4 regions of the Streptomyces sp. NBC_01515 genome follow, and region 3 is predicted to be linked to each of the others. Evidence: riboswitches for the same ligand, from Rfam matches in the RefSeq annotation. Region 3 holds a riboswitch; each other region holds the start of a gene.
The links. A riboswitch is a leader RNA that binds a small molecule or an ion and turns the genes downstream of it on or off. The one in region 3 is predicted to bind S-adenosylmethionine.

Region 1 (4,067 bases), 9.1 Mb from region 3:
AGGGCCCCGTGTGGACCGCCGGCACCTCCGGGCGGCCGGGCAGCGCGTCGAGGATGTCGATGAGGAGCCGCACGTCGCCGATGGTGAGGCCGGAGTCCAACAGCTCGCGGACGGCGTGGAGTCGGCGTACGTCCTCCTCCTCGTACTCCCGCTGTCCCGACGCCGTACGCCGTGCCGTGATCAGTCCGCGCTGCTCGTAGTAGCGCAGGGTTCGGGTGGTGACACCCACGGCCGCCGCCGCGTCGCCGATGCGCATTCCGTCCTCCGGGAGTCGGGTGGCCGACGACTACAACTCCACGACCACGGTGCCGATGTGGTGTCCTTCGAGCAGTTCCATCAGGGCGCGGGGTGCCTGGTCGATTCCGGACAGGCGGGTGTGCGGGACGGTGACCGAGCCCTCGCGGAGCCAACGGCCGAACGTCTCCTCGTATTCCGTCAGCGCGTCCCGGTGGCGCGCGCCGCTGATGCCGCGGAGCTGGATCCCGCGCACGATCAGCGAGTAGGTGTCGATCTCGACGGGCGCCGTGTTCTCGCCCGGGACCTGTGCGGAGAGCGCTCCGATCAGCCCCACCCGGGCACCGGGCCGGGCCAGGGCGAGCGCGGCCCGCAGCTGCTCACCGCCGACGTTGTCCACGACCGCGTCGATGCCGTCCGGGGCCGCCTTGCGCAGCTGGTCCTCGATGGGTTCGGCTCCGCGCAGCACGACCGCGTCGAAGCCCAGCGTCTCGACCAGGTAGTCGGCCTTGCGCTGCGAGCTGGTGCTGCCGATGACCCGGCCGGCTCCGCGCATCCGGGCGAACTGCCCGGCCAGGGTGCCGAGTCCGCCTGCCGCGCCGGAGACGAACACCGTGTCCCCGTCCCGTACTTCGGCGCCCCGGACCACACCGATCCAGGCCGACGGCCCCTGCGAGAGGTACGCCACGGGGTCCGGCAGAACCGTCAGGTCGACGGCCTGCACCGCGTCGGCCTCCACCACGGCGTACTCGCGGAACCCCGCCCAGTGCGACACCAGATCACCGGGGCGCGGGGTCCCGCCCTCGGGTGCCGTGACCACCTCTCCGACGGCCGGGGCCGACAGCGGCCCGCCGACCTCGAACGACGGCAGGGGCAGCCCCGCCTCCTCCCCCATCAGGGTGCGCAGTGACGCGGCGACGCCCATCAGGCGGTTGCGGACCAGCAGTTGCCCGGGTCCCGGTTCCGGGACGGGGACCTCCGCCACGGTGAAGTGGCGTGATTCGAGGGCGCCTTGGGGACGGGAGGCGAGTCGGACCTCGCGGTGCGTGGCGGGGATGTTCGACGGAGACATCTACGGGCTCCTGACGGGTGGTCGACGGCCGCACACGGTGTGCGGCGCCCACCGACGTTAAGAGTTGACGCGCACGTCAAGGTCAAGCCGGAGCGGACCGCCCGGTCGATCTCCCCTCGTCGGCCCGGACCCGCCATTGACGTACGACGACGTCGCTCCGTACGATCGCGACCGGCATCGAGTGTCAGCGTCAAGCCCTGGCTTGCTGACCGGCAACCCTCCGACGCGGTGGGGTGCTCCAGGTGAAAGCCCGGCAGGATCACCGACGATCTCTGCAAGCGCGGGGCCCTTGGCCGGGGTCGGAGACGGGGAGGACGGTCGTGCGACACAGCAGTGACCCGAGCGTCTCCGTCGCTTCCCTGACGGCCGCGACCGTCTTCTCCCGGTTCTCCCGCCGCCGCCACATCGACCTGCAGCGCTTCACCAGCTGTCTGTGTCGCGCCTGACCGCCTTGACCACGTCCGTCTGACGTCTGTCGCGGCCCGCAGGCATGTCTCCGCAGCCTCTCGCGGTCCTGTCCGTGTTCACGGACGGCATCCGCACCCGCCGCGCCCCCTTCCCGCTTGACTCCCCCAACCGCACTGCCCGTCAACGGCGTTGAGCCGACCGGAGCGGCGCGCCCACGTGCGCGGCCGTGATCCGCGGGCACCCCATGCGTAGTGACACGAGTAGGAGCACCCTCCGTGAGAGCACATCCGGACATCCGCCCCACCCGATGGGCGACCCTGACCGCCCTTCTGACCACCAGCGTCCTGCTCACCGCCTGCGGGTCCGGCGGCAGCGGCGGTTCGGACGGCGGCAGCGGCCCGGCGAAGTCCGGTGGCACCCTGACCTTCGCGGTGGGTTCCGACGCCGGCTGCGTGGATCCGCAGCAGGTGGCCAGCAACGACACCATCTACTCGGTACGCCAGATCGTGGACTCCCTCACCGACCAGGACCCCGCGACCGGCAAGATCGTGCCCTGGCTGGCGAAGAGCTGGGACATCAGCCCCGACGCGACGACGTTCACCTTCCACCTCAGATCGGGTGTCACCTTCAGCGACGGATCGAAGCTGACCGCCCAGGTGGTCAAGGACAACTTCGACGCGGTACCGGACCTCGGCGCGCTGGGGACCCTCGCCGAGGGCTATCTGAGCGGCGTCAAGAGCACCGCCGTCGTCGACCCGCTCACCGTCAAGGTGACCTTCCAGCAGCCCAACGCCCAGTTCCTGCAAGCCACTTCGACGCACTCGCTGGGCATCGAGTCCTCCGCGAGCGTGAAGAAGTCCCCGCAGCAGAAGTGCAGCCAGGGAGTGGTCGGCTCCGGGCCCTTCGTGCTCAAGCAGTACGTGCAGAACCAGTCGGTGACGCTGGCCAGGCGGACCGGGTACGCGTGGGGCTCCTCGCTGTGGCACAAGAGCGGCGAGGCCTACCTGGACAAGGTGGTCTTCAAGGTCGTACCCGAGGCGGGGGTGCGGGCCGGCAGTCTCCAGTCGGGGCAGGTGGACGCGATCAGCAGCGTCGGCAAGGCCAACGAAGCGGCGCTGAAGGGCGGCCAGGTCGCCCTTCAGCGGCGGGCCAACCCCGGCGTGGTGTTCGGCCTGGCCTTCAACAACTCGCGTCCGGCCCTGAAGGACGCGCGGGTGCGCCAGGCCATCGGGTTCGCCATCGACCGTAAGCAGATCGCCGACACCGTGTTCCCGACCGGCACCCAGCCCGCGACCAGCGTCCTGGCGCACACCACACCCGACTACGCGAACCTCTCCGCGGATCTGACGACCGACGCGGCCAAGGCGAAGTCCCTTCTGGACGCGGCCGGTTGGAAGACCGCCGGCGACGGCATCCGGACGAAGGACGGCAAGAAGCTGAGCCTGACGGTCGACTGGGTCCCCAACGCGGCCACCAACCAGCCCACGTTGGAGCTGATCCAGCAGCAACTCAAGGCCGTCGGCGTCAACCTGACGCTCAAGCAGGTCCAGATCACCCAGCTCGCCCCGACGCTGCAGTCGGGTGACTACGACACCGCGTGGGGCAACGTGACCCGGGCCGACCCGGACATCCTGCGCAGCTCCTTCTCCACCAAGCTGGCCAACTTCTACCGCGTCCCGGTGGGCCCGCTGGACACCGCGCTGACCGGCCAGGCGGCGACGACCGACACGACGAAGCGCGGGCAACTGGTCGAGCAGGCACAGCAGTTGATCGTGCGGAACGCCTACTACGCGCCGGTGGTGGAGCTCCAGTCCCAGATCGGCGTGGCGGCCAAGGTGCACGGGCTGAACTTCGACGCCTCCAGCCGGATACAGCTGCACGACACCTGGGTCGGCTGACGCATGCGCCGCTACGTGGTCAAGCGGATCGCCCAGGCCGTCGGGGTGCTGTGGGCGGCCTACACGGTGTCCTTCCTGGTCCTCGACTTCCTGCCCGGCGATCCGGTCACGGCGATGGCCGGTGCCGGAATGGACTCCGGGCAGGTCGATCCGGCCCAACTCGCCGCGCTGCGGCACGAGTACGGCTTCGACAAGCCGATCCTGGTGCAGTACGCCGACTACCTCGGCAAGGCGGTGCGCGGGGACTTCGGCGACGCGGTCTCCACCGGCCGGCCGGTGACCTCGACACTGGCCGACGCGCTGCCCCAGACCCTGCAGCTGACCGGGGCCGCGCTGCTGCTCGCGGTGGTCCTCGGCGGCGGCCTGGCCGTGCTGGCGACCTACACCTCGCAGCGCTGGCTGCGCCAACTGCTGCTGTCGCTGCCGCCGTTGGGAGTCTCGGTACCGACGTTCTG
Region 2 (4,067 bases), 6.2 Mb from region 3:
GCGCTGCTCGCCGCACAGCGGGCGTACTTCCGCCACTGGGGCGTGGTCCCGGCCGACCTGTTCGGCAGCCCCGCCCGAGAGGCCCTGACCCCCGTCACGGCCCTCTTCATCCACGGCAGCTGGATCCATCTCCTCGGCAACATGCTCTTCCTCTACGTCTTCGGAGCGATGACCGAGGAACGGCTTGGCCGGGTCGAGTTCACCCTGTTCTACGTGGTCTGCGGCTACCTGGCGCTGCTGGGCTACGCGGTGGCCAACGCCTCCTCCGAGCAGTCGCTGGTCGGCGCGTCCGGGGCGATCTCGGCGGTCCTCGGGGCGTTCCTGTACTTGTTCCCCCGGGCCCGCGTGACGAGCCTCCTCCCCTTCCTCTTCTTCCTGCCGCTGCGCTTCCCCGCGTGGGTCGTCCTGCCGTTCTGGGCGGCCCTGCAGTGGCTGGCGGCGGGGCAGGCGGCGCAGGGGCCGGGGGTGGCGTACCTCGCCCACCTGGTGGGCTTCACGCTGGGGTTCGGCTACGCGTGGGTGAGATTCAGGAAAAAGAAGGGCCCGAAGGGCGGCCTTGGAAGGGCGGTGGTGGGAGACGGGCGGGCGACTAGAGTTGGGCCCGCCCCAGTAACGGTCCCCGAGGGAGAGAACCAGCCGTGATCACCGCGATCGTCCTCATCAAGACCAGCGTGGACCGGATTCCGGAGATCGCCGAGTCGATCGCCGCGCTCGAATCTGTGAGCGAGGTCTTTTCCGTCACCGGTACGTATGACTTGATCGCGATGGTTCGGGTGCGGCAGCACGAGGATCTGGCCGAGGTGATTCCTGGGCGGATCAGCAAGATCCCCGGGGTCGAGGGGACGGATACGCACGTGGCGTTCCGGACGTACTCGCAGCATGACCTTGAGGCCGCGTTCGCCATCGGGTTGGACTCGTGAGGTTGGGCGCCTAGTGGGGTGGGGGCGCGGATCATTTGCGGCTGACCGTGCGTCGTGGCTGGTCGCGCAGTTCCCCGCGCCCCTAGTGGGGTTGCCCTTGAGGCGCGTTGCATCGCACCCCGTTTACGTCAACCGCCACATCACACCGCCGGGACGCAGCGGCCGTTCTCCGTGTGGTAGGTCCACTTGGCGCCCTTGGTCACCAGTTCACGGACTGCGCCTACGAAGCGGTCGACGTGCTCGTCCGGGGTGCCCGCGCCGAAGCTGACGCGGATCGCGTTGAGGGACTTTTCACCCGGGGCCGCTTCGGGGGCGCCGCATTCGCCCTGGGTCTGGGGGGCGGTGCCGAGGAGGGTGCGGACCAGGGGGTGGGCGCAGAAGAGCCCGTCGCGGACTCCGATGCCGTACTCGGCGGAGAGGGCGGCGGCGAAGTGGGAGCTGTTCCAGCCGTCGACCACGAAGGAGATCACGCCCACGCGGGGGGCGTCGTCGCCGAACAACGACAGCACCTTGACCTCCGGGACCTCGGCCAGGCCCGCCCGCACCTTCTCGATCAGGTGCTGCTCGCGGGCGACCAGGGTGTCGAAGCCCGCCTCCGTCAGCGCCTTGCAGGCCGAGGCGATGGAGTAGGCGCCGATGACGTTCGGGGAGCCGGCCTCGTGGCGGGCCGCGCTGTCGTGCCACTCCACGTCCACTCCCCCGTCCTCGCGCCGGGCGACCTTGCGGCTGGCCCCGCCGCCCGCGAGGTAGGGGTCGGCCGCCTGGAGCCAGTCCGCACGGCCTGCCAGGACGCCCGAGCCGAAGGGCGCGTAGAGCTTGTGGCCGGAGAAGGCGATCCAGTCGACGTCGAGGTCCTGGACGGACACCGGGTGGTGCGGGGCGAGTTGGGCGGCGTCCAGGACGATGCGGGCGCCGTGGGCGTGCGCCGCCGCCGCCAGCTCCCGGACCGGCCACAGCTCGCCGGTGACGTTCGAGGCGCCGGTGACGCAGACCAGGGCCGGGCCCTGGGGGTCGCGGGCGGCGAGGGCCCGATCCAGGGTCTCGACGGCCTGGGCCGGGGTGCGCGGGGCGTTGAGGTAGGTGACCCGGGCGTCCCTCCAGGGGAGCAGGGACGCGTGGTGCTCGGTCTCGAAGACGAAGACCTGGCAGTCGGCCGGGAGGGCGGCGGCGAGGAGGTTCAGGGAGTCCGTGGTGGAGCGGGTGAAGATCAGCTGGTCGTCGGGGCGGCAGTCCAGGAACTCCTCGACCGTCGTGCGGGCGTTCTCGAACAGGTCGGTGGAGAGCTGTGAGAGGTAGCCGGCGCCGCGGTGCACGCTGCCGTAGTACGGGGCGTAGGCCGCCACGTCGTCCCAGACGCGCTGGAGGGCGGGGGCGCTGGCCGCGTAGTCGAGCGCCGCGTAGGTGACTTCGCCGCCCGTGACGAGCGGGACGGTGACATCCCGACCGAGAACGGGCAGCGGGGCACAAACGGTCTGAGCGGCGGCAACGGTGGAGACAGACATGGCGAACTCCCGTAAGAGGCAGGCGAATTCACTGCGCGAGCGGGCATGGCTCCAGCGCAGGAAAGGGTGAAAGGGGATGTGCGGAGTGGGGGCTTCGCGCCCTATCGCATTCGCTTGCTCACAGAGAGCTCCCTCGATGACCAGGACCCCTGGTGTCTTTCGAGGGGCCCGCGCTTGCCGCAGACCTCGCTGCCTACGGCCTGGTCTTCACCCGGGGCACCCCGCCACGGACGGAGGGTTGCCGGACAGTCGGCCGGGGCCTCATGACTGTCACTCATGACCTGGTCAGAAAACTTACGCGAGGTGATCGTCGTCCCGCAACCCGTGTCCGGATCGCGGGACGACGACCGCCGTACCGCTATGCGTTGCTGGCGGCAGCCCAGCGCTCCAGCGTCCGCTTGGCCGCGCCCGAGTCGATCGACTCGGCCGCCTTCGCCATCCCGGCCCGGATCCGGTCCGCCAGCGGCCCGTCAGCGGCCTCCAGCGCCACCAGGGCCGCCGCCGAGTTCAGGAGTACCGCGTCCCGTACGGCGCCCGTCTCGCCGTCCAGGAGACGGCGAGCCACGTCCGCGTTGTACTCGGGGTCGGCACCGCGCAGGGCTTCCACGGGGACCAGTTCGAGGCCGACGTCCCGCGGGTCGAAGGACTCCTCGGTGACCTTGCCGTCGCGGACGATCCACACCCGGGAGGTGGACGTGGTCGTCAGCTCGTCGAGGCCGTCGTCGCCGCGGAACACCAGGGAGGAGTTCCCTCGCTCGGCGAAGACGCCCGCGATGATGGGCGCCATCCGCGGGTCCGCGACCCCGACCGCCTGCGCCCGCACCTTGGCGGGGTTGGTCAGCGGGCCCAGCGCGTTGAACACCGTGCGGATGCCCAACTGGCCGCGCGCGGCGCCCGCATGACGCAGGGCGGGGTGGAACTTGACCGCGAAGCAGAAGGTGATCCCGGCCTCCTCGGCGACCTCGGCCACCCGTCGCGGGGTCAGCTCCAGGTTGACGCCGAGTCGCTCCAGGACGTCGGAGGCGCCGGACGCGGAGGACGCGGCCCGGTTGCCGTGCTTGACGACTTTCGCGCCCGTGCCGGCGATCACGATCGAGGACATCGTGGAGATGTTCACCGTCTTCGCGCCGTCGCCACCGGTGCCGACGATGTCCACCGTCTTCCCCGACACCTCGATCACGTTCGCGTGCTCGTACATCGCGCGCACGAGACCCGTGATCTCCTCGACGGTCTCTCCCTTGGCCCGCAACGCCACCACGAACCCGGCGATCTGCGCGTCCGTCGCCTCGCCGCGCATGATCTGGTCCATCGCCCAGAAAGTCGCGTCGGCGTCCTGGTCCTGGCCGTACAGCAGCCCGTTCAGTACCTCGGGCCAGGAACGGGCCGCCGCGGTGTCGCCTCCAGCGGGGGTCACAGCGCTCATACGGCCGCTCCTGAGTGTCGTAGAAACCTGCTTCACAAGACGTGCCCCACCCTATCCAGCGCGGGGCACGGCGAAGGGCCCCGTCCGGTGTTCGGACGGGGCCCTTCGACTGTGGCGTGGCGACGCCTCAGCGATCAGTGGTGGCCGTGGCCGCTCGTGATCTCCTTGTACTCCTCGACGGTGGGCTTGGGGATCTGGGACTCCTCGCCGTAGTACGCCTCG
Region 3 (4,067 bases):
CGTCACATCGACCTGCTGCGGGTCTGCAGCGCGCTGAACCCCCCGCGCTGAGCCCCCGTCCTCCGCTCGACGACGCTTCCGCCGCGCGTACGTCCACGCGCCCGTACCCGGGGAGTCCCATGTCCAGCACGCCTCTCGCCGCCATCCCCGCACCCCGTTCCGCCCCCGTGTTCCGGGGCCGGATCGGACGCGACGCGCGCAGCGGGCACTACGCCGTGCCGCGCCGCTACCGCCTCCATCTGTCCACCGCCTGCGCCGACGGCCTGCGCATCGCCGTCACCCACAGCCTGCTCGGCCTCGACGAGAGCTGTCCGGCCGTGTTCCTGTCCGCCGTGCCCGACTGTCCGGGTGGTGGACACTCCGCGCTGCGCCCGCTCTACGAGGCGAGCGCGCACCGCTACTCCGGACCGGCCGCCGCGCCCGTGCTCAGCGACGACTGGTCCGGCCGGATCGTCAGCACCCACGCCCCCGACATCATGCGCGACCTCGCCCGGCACTTCGGCGCGGGCGGACCCCAGTTGTACCCGTGCGGTGCCGAGTCGGAGATCGAGGCCGTCGAGCGGCTGTGCGCCGAAGGCATCGAGGACGCCGCGCAGCGCGCCGGCGCGGCCGGTGTCGAACAGGAGGAGCGCGACGCGGCGGTCGCCCGGCTGCTGGAGACCCTGGGTTCGCTGGACCGCTGGCTGGACGGCCGCGAGCACATGATCCGTGACGAACTCACCGCCGCCGACGTCGAGTTGTGGGTGTCACTGGTCCAACTCGACACCGTGCACCGCAACCACCTGGACGCCGCCGCCGTACAGCGGATCGCCGACCACCCCCACCTGTGGGCCTATGCCCGCCGTCTGGCCGCCCACCCGGCCTTCGGCACCCACCTCGACCTCGACGGCATCGCCCGCCGCCACCACGCCCACTGCCGGGGCCTGGAGGCCGCCGGCGCGGCTGTCCAGATCCTGGACTGGGAGGCCCACGCGGCGGACGAAACGGGAGCTTGCCGCAGCTGAGCGCGTTCTGTGACGTCCAGTTGATGGACGGCCATTGACATACGTTCGGACAATTGTCTTAACTTGCGACCTAGAACGGTCATGAGCGTCAGCGACAAGCCCTGGCTTGCTGACCGGCAACCCTCGCACGCGGTGGGGTGCCCCAGGTGACGACCGGACCGGATGACGTTTTCGGTAAGCGCGAGGCCCCCAGGGCCACAACAGTGATGGGTGACGGACATGTACGCAGCTCTCCGGACGGCGCCGCGCCGCCCCGCGGGCTGCGTACTGCCGTGTGTGAACCCTCTCGTCGCGGACCGTGCCGTCGATCTGCTGCGCGTCAACAGCGCACTGTGTACCGCGTGTACCGCCCCGGGCTTCGCCCGCTGTCGAGGCTGACGACTTCTCCCAGCCCTCGCGTTCCGCGTTCCTGACGAACACCGCCCGTGCGGTGTGCCGTTGTCCGCCCAGCCCCCGGTCCTGTGTGTTCCTCACCTCGTGCGACGCGTCAGCCTCGCCCGGGTGTCGCGACCCGGGGTGTCCGACTTCCGCCGGAGCCCTCCATGACTGAACCCCCGGGCACCACCGTGTCCCTGGCCGCCGCGCCGTCCGCCGACGCACCGTCAAAACCCCTGACAGCACAGCGAGTTCAGCCGCTGCGCCGGCCCGGCCGGTGGATCGTCACCCTGGTCGTGCTGGTGCTGGTCGCCCAGTTCATCCACGGACTGGTCACCAACTCCTTCTACCAGTGGGACCGCTTCGGCTACTGGTTCCTGCGCCCGACGATCCTCGACGGACTCGTCATCACCCTCGAAGTAGCCGCGCTGAGCGCCGTGTTGGGCCTTCTCGGGGGCATCCTGCTCGCCCTGGCCCGGCTCTCGAGGAGCCCGGTACTGCGCGCGGCGAGCTGGACCTATGTATGGGCCCTGCGCTCGATCCCGCTCATCGTGGTGCTGATCTTCCTCTACAACTTCAGCGCCCTGTACCAGACCCTCAGCATCGGCGTCCCCTTCGGCCCCGCCTTCTTCTCCTTCGACGAGTCGAAGCTCGCCACCGACATGGCCGTCGCCGTCGTCGGCCTCAGCCTCAACGAGGCGGCCTACGCGGCGGAAGTGGTCCGCGGCGGCATCCTCTCCGTCGACCAGGGCCAGCACGAGGCGGCCTCCGCCCTCGGCCTCCCCAAGGGCTACCAGTTCAGGAAGATCGTCTTCCCACAGGCGCTGCGCTCCATCACCCCGAACTACGTCAACCAGCTGATCGGCCTGATCAAGAGCACCTCCCTGGTCTTCTACGTCTCGCTGCTCGACCTGTTCGGCTCCGCGCAGACGATGGGCTCCACCTACCCCGGCGACATCGTGCCGCTGCTCCTGGTCGTCACCGTCTGGTACCTGATCCTCACCAGCGTCGTGTCCGTCATCCAGTTCTACGTCGAGCGGCACTACGCCCGGGGCGCCACCCGCTCCCTGCCGCCGACCCCGATCCAGAAACTCCGCACCGGTGTCACCGACCTGCGGGCCCGCATCCGCAGGGAGGCCGCCGTATGACCACCAACACCGTCGAACCGCTGGCGGACATCACACCCGCCGCCGTAGAGGTGCACGACGTCCACAAGTGGTACGGCGCCCACCGGGTGCTGGACGGCGTCGACCTGACCGTGCGGCCCGGCGAGGTCACCGTGATCCTCGGCCCGTCCGGCTCCGGCAAGTCCACGCTGCTACGGGTCATCAACCACCTGGAGAAGCCCGAGATCGGCTACGTCAGCGTCAACGGCGAGCTGATCGGAGTGCGGCAACAGGGCGGCAGGCTCAAGGAGTTGAGCGAGCGGGCCATCCTCGCGCAGCGCGGCCGGATCGGGTTCGTCTTCCAGAACTTCAACCTCTTCCCGCACCTGACCGTCCTCGACAACGTCGCCGCCGCCCCGGTCGCCACCGGCCGGCTCGGCAAGCCCGAAGCCCTCGAACTGGCTAGGGAGTTGCTCGGCCGCGTCGGGCTCGCCGAGAAGACCGGCGCCTACCCCAGGCAGCTCTCCGGCGGCCAGCAGCAGCGCGTGGCCATCGCACGCGCCCTCGCCCTGCGCCCCGGCGTCATCCTCTTCGACGAACCGACCTCCGCCCTCGACCCCGAACTCGTCGGCGAAGTCCTCGCCGTCATCAAGGACTTGGCGACCAGCGGTACCACCCTCGTCATCGTCACCCACGAGATCGGCTTCGCCCGCGAGGTCGCCGACCGGGTCGTCTTCATCGACGGCGGGAAGATCGTCGAGCAGGGCCCGCCCCACGAGGTCCTCGACAAGCCACAGCACGAACGGACCAGGGACTTCCTCAGCAAGGTCCTCTGAGCCCCACCCGCACGTCCCCCTTCAGAACCCCCGCACTTCCACCTTCAGCAGCCCTCAACACCGAGCCTAGGAACAGCCATGTCTACGCCCAGCCTTCGCAGCAGACTCACTCGCGGACTCACCGCGGGAACCGTCCTCGCCTCCCTCGCCGGCGGTCTCGCGGCCTGCGGCGGCGACAGCGACGCGGCCACCACGTCCGGCAGCGCCGCCTCCGGCACTGTCACCGTGGGGGCTCTCTCCAACGGCGCCGCCAAGGAGACGACACTCAAGGTCGCCGAAGTGAAGTCGATCAGCGCCGAGTTGCCCAAGTCCGTGGCGAAGAGCGGCACGTTGGAGATCGGCGTCGGCTTCCTGCCCGCGGGCTCCCCGCCGCTCGGCTACGTCGGTTCGGACCAGAAGACCCTCACCGGTTCGGAGACCGACATCGCCCGCCTGGTCGCCGCCGTCCTCGGCCTCAAGCCCGAGCTGAAGAACTCCACTTGGGAGAACCTCTTCATCGGCCTGGACAGCGGCAAGGTCGACGTCGCCTTCTCCAACGTCACCGACACCGAGGAGCGCAAGGCGAAGTACGAGTTCGCCTCCTACCGCGAGGACAACCTCGGCTTCGCGGTGAAGGCGAGCAACACCTGGAACTTCGGCGGCAGTTACGAGAACCTCGCCGGCAAGACCGTCGCCGTGGGCGCGGGCACCAACCAGGAGCGGATCCTCCTGGAGTGGAAGAAGAAGCTGGCCGCCGAAGGCAAGAA
Region 4 (4,067 bases), 3.3 Mb from region 3:
CCTATTACTGGCCCTTGCACGGACCCGCACTTCGCGGATCCGGGTCAGACCTCACCCCCCACAGGATTGGGGGCGTGCGCCGGAACGCGTCGACCGCGGCCGAATGTATCCGTCCAACTGCCGTCTGCAACAGGTCAATCCGACGAGAATTCCGGGCAGGACCGGTCGGGAATATACGGAGAATTCGTCCGACTTCAGGGCAAGTCGGGCCCGATAAAGGGAACATAAGGCGCAAAATGAATGCACACTTTGGCTACTTCTCATCGCACGCGGAGCGGGTACTCATATGCGTCCGGCATGCGGAGTGGAGCGGGTTCCCCAACTGTACCCCGCTCAACCCTACAGAATTGCCCCCTCCGCTTCTCTCACGGAGGGGGCAATTCGATGAACTCTTGGTAATCGGCGTTACCGAGGGTAATTTCCGGGGACCTCCGGGCCCCCGCTCAGCCGCCGGCGACAGCCGGAATGATCGAGACGCCGACCCCGTCCGGAGTGGCCGTCTCCAGCCCCTGCTCGAACCGCACATCGTCATCATTCACGTACACGTTGACGAACCGCCGCAACTTGCCCTCATCGTCCAGGACGCGAGCGGAGATCCCGGTGTGGTTCTTCTCCAGATCGCTGATGACCTCGGCGAGGGTCGTGCCCTCGGCGGTGACTTCGGCCTGCCCGCCGGTGTACGTGCGCAGGATGGTGGGGATACGGACGGAAACGCTCATGCTCAAGACCTCCGGTCAGGTACGGCTTTTGTCTTTTAGGGGCGCGGGGAACTGCGCGACCAGCCCCCACCGGCCCGCAGACGAACAACGACGCTACGACGCGAGCCCAGCTTCCCTGAACGACTCAAGGCTCGGCCGAATCGTCGCGGTCAGCCCGGTACCGGCAACCGCATCCAGCGTCTTCAGACCATCCCCGGTGTTGAGTACCACCGTGGTCAGCGTGGGATCCAGCAACCCGTTCTCGATCAGCTTCTTCGCCACACCGACGGTCACCCCACCCGCGGTCTCCGCAAAGATCCCCTCGGTCCGCGCCAGCAACTTGATCGCGTCGACGACCTGCTCATCGTTGACGTCCTCCACCGCCCCACCCGTACGCCGGGCGATGTCGAGGACATACGGCCCGTCCGCCGGGTTCCCGATGGCGAGCGACTTGGCGATCGTGTTCGGCTTCTGCGGCCTTACGACGTCATGCCCCGCTTTGTAGGCGACGGAGACCGGCGAACACCCTTCCGCCTGCGCCCCGAAGATCTTGTACGGCTTGTCCTCGACGAGCCCGAGCTTGATCAGCTCCTGCAGCCCCTTGTCGATCTTCGTGAGCTGCGACCCGGAGGCGATGGGAACCACGAGCTGGTCCGGAAGCTGCCAACCGAGCTGCTCGCAGATCTCGTAGGCGAGGGTCTTGGAGCCCTCCGCGTAGTACGGCCGGAGGTTGACGTTGACGAACCCCCAGCCCTCGCCCGCCGGGTCACCGATCAGCTCGGAGCAGAAACGGTTCACGTCGTCGTAGTTGCCCTCGATGCCGACGAGCTCGCCGCCGTAGATCGCGGCCATGACGATCTTGCCCTGCTCCAGGTCGTGCGGGATGAACACGCAGGAACGGAAGCCGGCCCGGGCGGCGGCGGCGCCGACGGCGCCCGCGAGGTTGCCGGTGGAGGAGCAGGAGAGGGTGGTGAAGTCGAAGGCGCGGGCCGCTTCGATGGCCTGCGCCACGACCCGGTCCTTGAAGGAGTGCGTCGGGTTGCCGGAGTCGTCCTTGACGAACAACTTGCCCGCGTCGACGCCCAGTTCGCGGGCGAGGTTGTCGGCCTGGACGAGCTTGGTCCAGCCGGGGTTGATGTTCGGCTTGTCGGCCACGTCGGCGGGGACGGGCAGCAGGGGCGCGTAACGCCAGATGTTCGCGGGGCCCGCTTCGATCTGCTTGCGGAGCTCTTCGGTGTCGTAGGCCGAGAAGTCGTAGGCGATCTCCAGCGGGCCGAAACACTCCTCGCAGGCGAAGAGCGGACCGAGCGGGACGCGGTGGCCGCACTCGCGGCAGGACAGCGCGACGGCGGGGCCGAGATCGACGCTGTTCACGGGGTTCGTGGTGCTTGCAACAGTCTGCGCAGCCATGGAGGCGAGGCCCTTTCCTCATCTTCCTCACGACGCATTTCGCCATGAGACGGATTTGGCACCTTCCCGAGCCGGGAGCCTCGCCACATCAACGTGACAAGACCGGCTGGAGGGTTGCCGGGGCTTCAACGGGCCGTATCCCTCTGCCCCTCTGGATGAGCGGTGTTCAGTTGTGTATGCGGTTGTGTCACTTGCGTGAGCGTTGACGGCCCCCGACATGCGATGGTCATCAGCGTTGTTCAAGACTGTAACCGAAGGCCAGGACAGTTGAGTGAGCCGTCCGAACCGCGAGACGGATCACCTACACAGGGTGATCGCCTCTCGCCGAGAGAACGCAGAGGAGCCGCGCAACGTGCTGAAAGAAGTCGAGCACTGGCTGAGCACCCGCTCCTGGTCCATGACCGACCGGCCGCTCCACAAGATCCTGGCCGCGAAGCACCGCACGGGCCAGTCGGTCTCCGTCGTGCTGCCCGCGCTCAACGAGGAAGCGACGGTCGGCGACATCGTCGCGATCATCCGTCACGACCTCATGCAGCAGGTCCCGCTCGTCGACGAGATCGTCGTCGTCGACTCCGGGTCCACCGACCGCACCTCCGAGGTGGCCGCCGCGGCGGGCGCCCGGGTCGTGCACCGGGACGACATCCTGCCCCGCATCCCCGCCGTGCCCGGCAAGGGCGAGGTGCTGTGGCGCTCGCTGCTGGTCACCAGCGGCGACATCGTCGCCTTCATCGACGCGGACCTGAAGGAGTTCTCCTCCGACTTCGTCACCGGGATCGTGGGCCCGCTGCTCACCGACCCCGGCGTCGACCTCGTCAAGGCGATGTACGACCGCCCGCTCGGCGGCGCGGCCGGCCAGGGCGGACGCGTCACCGAGCTGATGGCCCGCCCGCTGCTGAACATGCACTGGCCGCAGCTGGCCGGTTTCGTGCAGCCGCTCGGCGGCGAGTACGCGGCCCGCCGCTCGCTGCTGGAGCAACTGCCGTTCCCGGTCGGGTACGGCGTCGAGCTGGGCATGCTCGTCGACGCGCTGCACCTGGTGGGGCTGGACGCTCTCGCCCAGGTCGACGTGGGCGTGCGCAAGCACCGCCACCAGGACGGTCAGGCCCTGGGGCGGATGGCCGCGCAGATCTACCGCACGGCTCAGCTGAGGCTGGCCCGAGGGCATCTGATCCGGCCGTCGCTCACCCAGTTCGAGCGGGGTCCGGACGGCTTCGAGCCGCGCACGTACTCCGTGGACACGGAGGAACGGCCGCCGATGGCGGACATCACCGAGTACCAGTCACGCAAGGTCGCATAACCGCACAGTTACAGGCGCTCACGGACGGTCGTATACGGACTCATACAGTCCGCCGACGGCCGTCCGTACGTTTGAGCGTTTCCGGGCCGGGCTAGGTTGTGGCGTATGGCTTCCACGGCTTCTACGGCTTCCACGCCCCCTCGCGGTGCTGCTCAGGTGCTCGTCGCGTCCAACCGCGGCCCGGTCTCGTACGAGGTGGGCGACGACGGTTCGCTGCGCGCCAGGCGGGGTGGCGGCGGGCTGGTGTCCGGGCTGTCGGCGATCGGCCCGGACGCGGGTGCGCTGTGGGTGTGCTCGGCGCTGTCCGACGGCGACCGCGAGGCCGTACGGCGCGGGGTGGGCGAGGACGGCGTACGGATGCTGGACATCCCGGCGGACGTGCACGCCGACGCGTACAACGGCATCGCCAACTCCGTGCTCTGGTTCGTCCACCACATGCTGTACCAGACCCCGCTGGAGCCGGTCTTCGACGCGGAGTTCCGGCGCCAGTGGGCGTCGTACGAGACGTACAACCGGGCGTTCGCGGAGGCGTTGGCCCAGGAGGCGGCGGAGGGTGCCGTCGCGATCGTGCAGGACTACCACCTGTGCCTGGTCCCGGGGATGCTGCGGGAGTTGAGGCCGGACCTGCGCATCGGCCACTTCTCGCACACGCCGTGGGCGCC

Region 1: it holds a riboswitch for S-adenosylmethionine, as region 3 does, so the genes downstream of both, OG407_RS02665 (putative leader peptide) here and OG407_RS43145 (amino acid ABC transporter permease) in region 3, are expected to answer to the same signal.
Region 2: it holds a riboswitch for S-adenosylmethionine, as region 3 does, so the genes downstream of both, OG407_RS15735 (aminotransferase class V-fold PLP-dependent enzyme) here and OG407_RS43145 (amino acid ABC transporter permease) in region 3, are expected to answer to the same signal.
Region 4: it holds a riboswitch for S-adenosylmethionine, as region 3 does, so the genes downstream of both, thrC (threonine synthase) here and OG407_RS43145 (amino acid ABC transporter permease) in region 3, are expected to answer to the same signal.

The regions. Positions count from the first base shown of each region.
Region 1 covers NZ_CP109416.1:695,389-699,455, forward strand. Annotated here, with positions in the region: gene OG407_RS02655 (MerR family transcriptional regulator) at 1-256, opposite strand, end outside; gene OG407_RS02660 (MDR family NADP-dependent oxidoreductase) at 287-1,306, opposite strand; SAM riboswitch class IV at 1,480-1,593, shown strand; gene OG407_RS02665 (putative leader peptide) at 1,627-1,752, shown strand; gene OG407_RS02670 (ABC transporter substrate-binding protein) at 1,990-3,612, shown strand; gene OG407_RS02675 (ABC transporter permease) at 3,616-4,067, shown strand, end outside.
Region 2 covers NZ_CP109416.1:3,548,865-3,552,931, forward strand. Annotated here, with positions in the region: gene OG407_RS15725 (rhomboid family intramembrane serine protease) at 1-642, shown strand, start outside; gene OG407_RS15730 (Lrp/AsnC family transcriptional regulator) at 639-920, shown strand; gene OG407_RS15735 (aminotransferase class V-fold PLP-dependent enzyme) at 1,061-2,422, opposite strand; SAM riboswitch class IV at 2,588-2,704, opposite strand; gene trpD (anthranilate phosphoribosyltransferase) at 2,781-3,845, opposite strand; gene OG407_RS15745 (cytochrome bc complex cytochrome b subunit) at 3,980-4,067, opposite strand, start outside.
Region 3 covers NZ_CP109416.1:9,756,092-9,760,158, forward strand. Annotated here, with positions in the region: gene OG407_RS43135 (putative leader peptide) at 1-51, shown strand, start outside; gene OG407_RS43140 (glutathione S-transferase C-terminal domain-containing protein) at 120-1,004, shown strand; SAM riboswitch class IV at 1,082-1,191, shown strand; gene OG407_RS43145 (amino acid ABC transporter permease) at 1,547-2,527, shown strand; gene OG407_RS43150 (amino acid ABC transporter ATP-binding protein) at 2,524-3,321, shown strand; gene OG407_RS43155 (ABC transporter substrate-binding protein) at 3,400-4,067, shown strand, end outside.
Region 4 covers NZ_CP109416.1:6,444,386-6,448,452, reverse strand. Annotated here, with positions in the region: gene OG407_RS29170 (MoaD/ThiS family protein) at 444-719, opposite strand; gene thrC (threonine synthase) at 813-2,108, opposite strand; SAM riboswitch class I at 2,124-2,270, opposite strand; gene OG407_RS29160 (glucosyl-3-phosphoglycerate synthase) at 2,461-3,405, shown strand; gene OG407_RS29155 (trehalose-6-phosphate synthase) at 3,511-4,067, shown strand, end outside.